3 regions of the Paenibacillus sp. FSL R7-0179 genome follow, and region 1 is predicted to be linked to each of the others. Evidence: riboswitches for the same ligand, from Rfam matches in the RefSeq annotation. Region 1 holds a riboswitch; each other region holds the start of a gene.
What was found. Region 1 has a riboswitch for cyclic di-AMP ahead of MKX63_RS03845 (C40 family peptidase). Riboswitches for the same ligand answer to the same signal wherever they lie in the genome.
Positions count from the first base shown of each region.

Region 1 (2,262 bases):
TGCTCCGCTACCCGGATGCGAATGCCGGCGGCAGCGGAATAGGCAGGCTGCTGTACTATATCGAAGGTCAGACCGCGCTGCGCACCGACCCTGCCGTGCAGCACTGGCTGTGGATGCTGCTGGCGCTGACAGTGCTAAGGCTGCTGGTGACTCCCTTTATCCGTGCAGGGCTGCTGCATGAGCTTCACCAGGAGCGCGCCGGAGCGCGGGGACTGTTCTTTTTTCCCGGAATGAGAAAATATGGGCTACCGATGCTGGTGTTCGGCATAGCCGAATGGGCGCTAACCCTCCTGCCGCTCTATTGGCTGCTTCCGCGTATGTACCGTCATCTGCTTAGCGGCGTTCTCGATGTACAGCTCCTGCTCAAGCTGGTGCCTTATGTGCTAGGCTGGCTGCTCTATCTCTTCCTTGTCCGCAAGCTTCTGCTCTATATGCAGTTCGGCTATACCGCAGGTAACGGCATGTTCTCCTCGCTGCTGATCTGTCTGAAGATGCTGATGCCTTCGATCGGTATATCCGTCATTCTGGGAGCGGGAAGCCTGGCCGTAATTCTGCTCTGCAGCGCCTCTGCTCTGTTCTATCCCGGATTGCCGGCTATTATGCTCCGCCAGGCCGCTCCGCTGCCCTCCACGCTGTTCAACATGTGGGGAATCGCTGCCCAGTACCATCTCTGGTCCAGTAAATCATTTCCACAATAATAAGCTGCTGAAGCGGCATACTAAAGAGAGTCACAGCCCCTTATCAGGGAGCAGGACTCTTTTTTGCATGAACCGGAGGACAAAAGCATTTGCAAAAGAGTAAATCCTCTGATACAATGATGGCTGTACTAGTAGTAACAAACTTGTAATATTTAAAGCAAAATCTTCCGTAACTATTGCAATTTAATCAATGCCGATAAGTCACTGTTCTGGTGCATAAAACGCCGAATTCCCTGCACCGGGAAGTGGGGGAACCATATTTTGGGTGAATTGATCTCGCTTTAGAGGGGTCATAGGGGAACCTTCTACCGAATCCTTAAGCTAACCTCGCAGGCCCTGGAAGGAGTACATCTTTTGATTAGTCAGAATTTCAAGAAAAAATGCACCGCAGCAGCGCTGGGTCTTGTGATGGTATTCACACTCGGAGCAGGCAGTGCCTTCGCAGATTCCAAAATGGATACTGTGATTTCAAAAACCATTGGGACGTCGTATAAAACCGGGGGCACAACCACCAGCGGCTTCGACTGTTCCGGATTTACCAAGTATGTGTTCAAGAATGTAGGACTTTCCTTGCCCCGCACCTCGAAAGCACAGTACAAAGTTGGAACAAGTGTATCTAAGAGCAATCTGCGTTCCGGTGATCTCGTGTTCTTCAATACCCTGGGTAACGGAGTGTCCCATGTCGGTATTTATGTTGGAAACGGGAAGTTCGCACAGTCCTCAAGTTCACGTGGTGTAACCATCAGTTCGATGAGCCAGTCCTACTGGGCCAACCGCTACGTTGGCGCCAAACGAGTAATGAGCACAACAGCCTACCAAGCTGTCGCTTACGATTGAACCTTTTGAAGCATACCCCGAATATTTCAGCCTCTAACAACTAAATGTAACTTATACGAGCCCGGGATGATTATTGCCGTAATCATTTCCGGGTTTTTCCTTTTCCTTATTCTACCTTTTACCCGAATCTACAGCCTTGAAACAGCATTTTCTTGCAAAAACAAAGAAAAAATCATATAAAATAATGCCTGCGCATAGTTATGAGTCTTCCGAAAGGGCTATAACTCTAAAAAACAGCAAAAAAGATGCATTAATATGTTATAAGTGATTGCCAAGCGCTTTAGTCTTTGTTACAATTATCGCAGTGAGCTTTTAGTAACATTTTTGTAATTATTGAATCGCTTTTAACAAAGGTTTTGTCATGTATTGAATGAACCGCTAATCCTAATCAACAGTCGTGCCGAGTTCCCTAATGAATTAGGGAAACGGGGGAACCACTTTGGGTGAATTGACCTCCTATTCTAAGAGGGGTCATAGGGGACCTTCAACCGAACCCTTAAGCTAACCTCGTAGGCATTGGAAGGGGTATTTACTTTTGAAGAAGAAGCTAGCAGCCGCAGTACTAAGCTTGTCCATTATCTTCACCATCGGAGCAGGAAGCGCTTTCGCGGATTCCAAAATGGATAAAGTGATCGACAAAGCCATCGGAACCAAATACGTGTCCGGCGGTACATCAACTAACGGGTTTGATTGCTCCGGATTTACAATGTATGTTTTTGATAAGATC
Region 1 covers NZ_JBBOCC010000001.1:904,310-906,571, forward strand. Annotated here, with positions in the region: gene MKX63_RS03840 (hypothetical protein) at 1-698, shown strand, start outside; cyclic di-AMP (ydaO/yuaA leader) riboswitch at 911-1,049, shown strand; gene MKX63_RS03845 (C40 family peptidase) at 1,107-1,535, shown strand; cyclic di-AMP (ydaO/yuaA leader) riboswitch at 1,924-2,066, shown strand; gene MKX63_RS03850 (C40 family peptidase) at 2,071-2,262, shown strand, end outside.

Region 2 (2,262 bases), 510 kb from region 1:
AGATCGGCGGATTTACAGGCTTGTTCAATTTCATCGGTTCTGTTGATGCCCACCAGCATGACTCCTTCGCTGATTTCGAGTACTATAGAGTGAAGAATTACTAACAGGAGTGGTGAATGGTTGTGAAGAAAAGCAGACAAACCCCAATGCTGGTTGGGGCCTCTATCCTGCTCATTATTGTCAGCAGCTTGATCCCCTCGGATCAGTCGACATGGCTGGGGGCGTTACAGACCCTAATGCTGGGAGCCGGATTACTCGGCTGCTGTATGGCTTTTTGGCGGTTTGCCAAGGGCGGCAAGGGTGGTAAGAGCGGGAAAGGCAAGAGCTGAGTTCTATGTACTGAACAGTTGGCGGAGACAGGATCGGTTCATGGGATGGTTGAGCTATGAAAGGTGAGCCAGGCACAGTATGGGTGCGTGATGGCGCTGAGAGTCAAGGACTAAGTCGCGGCGGATGCTGCGGCTTTTTTTGATATGCTGTGGGGTCCCGCAAAGTACCTCAGTCATCATCGAAGCCAGAGCCCCATTTTGAGGGGCGGATTTTGTTTTGTAGGCGGACTCAGAGGCCTTTATTTTGTGAAAAAGACCGATTATCTCCCCGTTGCGGACTGAGAGGACGTTAACGGGCTGTTTGGAGCGCCAAATGAGGCAGAATGGGTTAATTAAGCGCCTCTCAGTCCGCATGGACTTCAGAACAGTCTCATTTGCCGAAATAGCGGATTTGTAGTCCGCAGCCCGCCCGCCACATCAGACTCCTTCTGCCGCATCCGTATCCTGATTCCGCCACATCAGACTCCTTCTGCCGCATCCGTATCCTAATTCCGCCACAGCCAACTCGTTCCGCCGCACTCATTCCTGTATCCCACGAATCCCGCGTTATTCCCAGTCTCATCCCGCCGAAGGGCGGTGGACCGCAGGCAAGGCCGAATGTGCGGCTGCCATCTGTTCGCGTATTCCTCTAAGCCGGGCCTTCAGCTCGGGGATGCTGCACTCCAGGATCTGGCTGATGTCGGGCAAGGGGAGCTGGATGCCGTACCATAAGGCACTGGCAACGTGATCGTCCCAGTTGAGCACAGAAGCGGAGCGGCTATGGTTCCGCGCGAGCGCGGCACATTGGCGGATGCACTCTCTGTAAGCAGACGCAGCAGCGCTGTCTCCAGTGAGGCTGCCCTTCAGCCACAGTGGATGGAGGGCAGCGAAGGTGGCGGTGGTTGCTTGTTCGGCGCGGGCGCCTTTGTCCAGCAGCAGGCAGCTAAGCGCATAGACGGGACCGCTATATTGCTGGGTGTAGTGGTTGAACCCGGCAGCAGCTGTCAGTTTGGGCGGTAAGGGGTCAGGCATGTGGTCACGTTCCTTTCAGAATCTATACTGTGCAGTTCATTCCAGCGCGCAAAAAACCGCAGGCAGAGGAGGACCTCTGCCTGCGGTTGTGGGTAACAGGGCGTAAGACGCCTGGCACAAAAGCTTGGCGGATCAGGACTCTCTCCTTACGCTTACGAGGTTAGCTGTCGGATTCGGACGGTGAGAGTCGCCCTACCTGCCGGAGACCTGCGCGTGGCATTCTCCTTCGGATTCACCCCAAGTCGGCCTGACGGCCGGATGGTTCCCCCGTTTTCCACATGACGGAAATTCAGCGTGCATGCATATGCTCATTTTCATGAATGCATTCATTTGCTTTCAACACGAATCATACTCTCTTCGGAGGGGGTTTGTAAAAATGGAAAAGAGTGCTATTCGCCTTGTTTTCAGCAAATGCCTGAATAGCTGCGCATAGGAAAGCCAAAACACCTATATGTAGCAGATTATCCGCCATTTATCTCGCTCAAGCGCTGTTTTTTATTTTTGGCAGACGGCGGTGGGGATGAAGGCCCCTTGTATTAGACTACCACCACAGCGGAACCTTCTGATTCTTCCAGGCAATAATCCGCTTCACCTCACGAACGGCTCCTGTTGTAATCTCATAGCCGCTACGCTCGGTGGCATGAAGGTCCAGGAAATGCAGCATCCCTCCATAAGTCCCCACGGCCAGCAATGTCTCATCCGCATTGACAGCTAAGCCTGATATAGTGCTTCCGGCATAATAACGCCACAGCTCCCGCCCCTCTAGGTCAATGAGCGTCAAGTAGCCATAGGCGTCGCCAATGACAACACCGTCCTTCAGCGCTGCCGCCGCATATACCCGGGCCTCCTCGTTGACAAGCGGATATTCCTGATCTGGCAGAAGCTTGCCTGCTTCCGCATCTTCAAGGGACACGGCGAGGGT
Region 2 covers NZ_JBBOCC010000001.1:396,349-398,610, reverse strand. Annotated here, with positions in the region: gene MKX63_RS01665 (family 43 glycosylhydrolase) at 1-104, shown strand, start outside; gene MKX63_RS01660 (hypothetical protein) at 123-329, shown strand; gene MKX63_RS01655 (hypothetical protein) at 888-1,340, opposite strand; cyclic di-AMP (ydaO/yuaA leader) riboswitch at 1,476-1,645, opposite strand; gene MKX63_RS01650 (WD40 repeat domain-containing protein) at 1,882-2,262, opposite strand, start outside.
Region 2: linked by a shared signal. The riboswitch ahead of MKX63_RS01655 (hypothetical protein) and the one ahead of MKX63_RS03845 (C40 family peptidase) in region 1 are both predicted to bind cyclic di-AMP.

Region 3 (2,262 bases), on a different contig from region 1:
TGGCCTGGTTCGTCTGTGTGGTGGCTGTAGCGGGTAGCCTGTATCTCAGTGAGGTCCTGCATTACGAGCCGTGCAGGCTGTGCTGGTTCCAGCGGATATTCATGTACCCGCAGCTGTTCCTGCTGGGGATCGCCACCTACCGGGCGGACAAGCGGATCATTCCTTATGTGCTTCCTCTTAGTCTGATCGGGGGCTGCATCTCTATTTATCACTATGCAGAGCAGAAAATTCCCGCCCTTAGCAAGGTGCTTCCCTGCACCATCGGCGTACCGTGCAACAAGGACTATCTGAATTGGTTCGGATTTGTAACGGTCCCTCTGCTTGCACTTATAGCCTTTGCCTTAATCTCCATTCTGCTCTGGACAGGACGCAAGGAGGAGCCTGCGGAGTAAGAAGCTGAGGGGCAGAAGGAAGAGAAGAGAATGCCCTTAATTTTAGCAAAAAATAATATACAAAAACCCTGTAAAATCACGTGTTAAAGGGATAATGAAAGAGAATGAAAGACCAAGACATACCGGATGATGAATTTGGTTGTTTTGAGTGCTTTTCATTCTTTTTTCATTTGTTTCCACGCTTTACGGAAGACGCGTTGTAGCTTAATATTAGTCCTTGTGAGAAGTTGAATATGCGCTGAATTTTCCGGATGGAAAAACGGGGGAACCACACTTTGGCCAAGGCCAAAAGGGGTGAATCGGAACGGGCCGCAAGGGCCTGTAACCGTAGGGCTACCACAGTCCGAATCCGCCAGCTAACCTCGTAAGCTACAAGTGGGATAATGACCATGCACTCTAAGGCATGCGGATCATTTCCGTATGCTTATTTTGGTGCCTGCATTTATGAAATCCACTTATGAAAACAGCGCAGGGAAAGCCCGTTTCAACTTAACCAAGAGAGGAACTGTTACTACAATGGTAAGCAAGGTAAAACGACTATTGATCGGGCGTCCGATGAAGTCGAACGAACTCGATCATGAAAAGTTATCCAAGGTGAAAGCACTGGCTGTCCTGTCTTCTGATGCGCTCTCGTCTGTAGCCTACGGAACAGAACAAATTCTAATCGTACTGGTGGCCGCCGGGTTCACCGCCATCTGGTACTCCTTGCCAATCGCATTAGCCGTATTGGGCCTGCTGGCTATTCTGATTTTGTCCTACCGGCAGACGATCTTCGCTTATCCCCAGGGCGGGGGCGCGTACATTGTCGCCAAAAGCAATCTTGGGGTGCATACCGGCTTACTGGCCGGCGGCTCGCTGCTGGTGGATTACATTCTGACGGTGGCCGTAAGCGCCTCGGCGGGGACGGATGCGATCACTTCAGCTTTTCCAAGTCTGCATAATCATAGTGTCCTCATAGCGGTATCTGTTATCGTACTCTTAACGATTGTTAATCTGCGCGGGGTGACCGAATCGGCTTCGTTCATCGCTATCCCGGTCTATCTGTTCGTCGTCTCCATCTTCGTGCTGATTATCGCAGGGATCTTCAAATATTTAACTGGCGGCGCTCATGCGCAAATTCCTGAGATTGGCTCGGCGGTGTCGAACGTGAGTATGTTCCTGCTGCTGAAGGCATTCAGCTCCGGCTGTTCGGCTCTGACCGGGGTTGAGGCTGTCTCCAATGCGATTCCTAACTTCAAAGCGCCGGCGGAGAAAAATGCAGCCAAAACGCTGATGCTCATGGGCCTCATTCTCGGGGTGATGTTCACAGGCATTACGCTGCTCGCTTACTGGTACGGCATTATGCCCGATGCGAAGGCCACTGTGGTCTCACAGATTACCGAGTCTACCTTCGGCCGCGGCGGACTGTACTTCTTCATTCAGGGGATTACGGCGGTTATCCTGTTCCTGGCAGCCAACACGGCGTACTCAGCCTTCCCGCTGCTGGCGTTCATGTTCGCCAAAGACAAATATCTGCCCCATGCCTTCATGGTGCGCGGCGACCGGCTGGGCTTCTCCAACGGTATTATTTTCCTCGGCGTGATGTCGGCAGTGCTGGTAGCGGCATTTCACGGGAATACGGAAGGACTCATTCCATTATATGCAGTAGGGGTATTCATTCCGTTCACGCTGTCGCAGCTTGGCATGATGGTCCAGTGGTACCGGACGAAGCCGCAAGGCTGGCAGAGCAAGTTCGCTGTGAATACGGTGGGGATGCTAACTACATTAACGATCACCATGATCTTCATCATCACCAAATTCTCCAGTGTGTGGATGGCCTTCATCTTCCTGCCGGTTGTCATTATTGTGTTCCACCGGATTCACCGTCATT
Region 3 covers NZ_JBBOCC010000002.1:3,069,123-3,071,384, reverse strand. Annotated here, with positions in the region: gene MKX63_RS29640 (disulfide oxidoreductase) at 1-392, shown strand, start outside; cyclic di-AMP (ydaO/yuaA leader) riboswitch at 619-779, shown strand; gene MKX63_RS29635 (APC family permease) at 909-2,262, shown strand, end outside.
Region 3: linked by a shared signal. The riboswitch ahead of MKX63_RS29635 (APC family permease) and the one ahead of MKX63_RS03845 (C40 family peptidase) in region 1 are both predicted to bind cyclic di-AMP.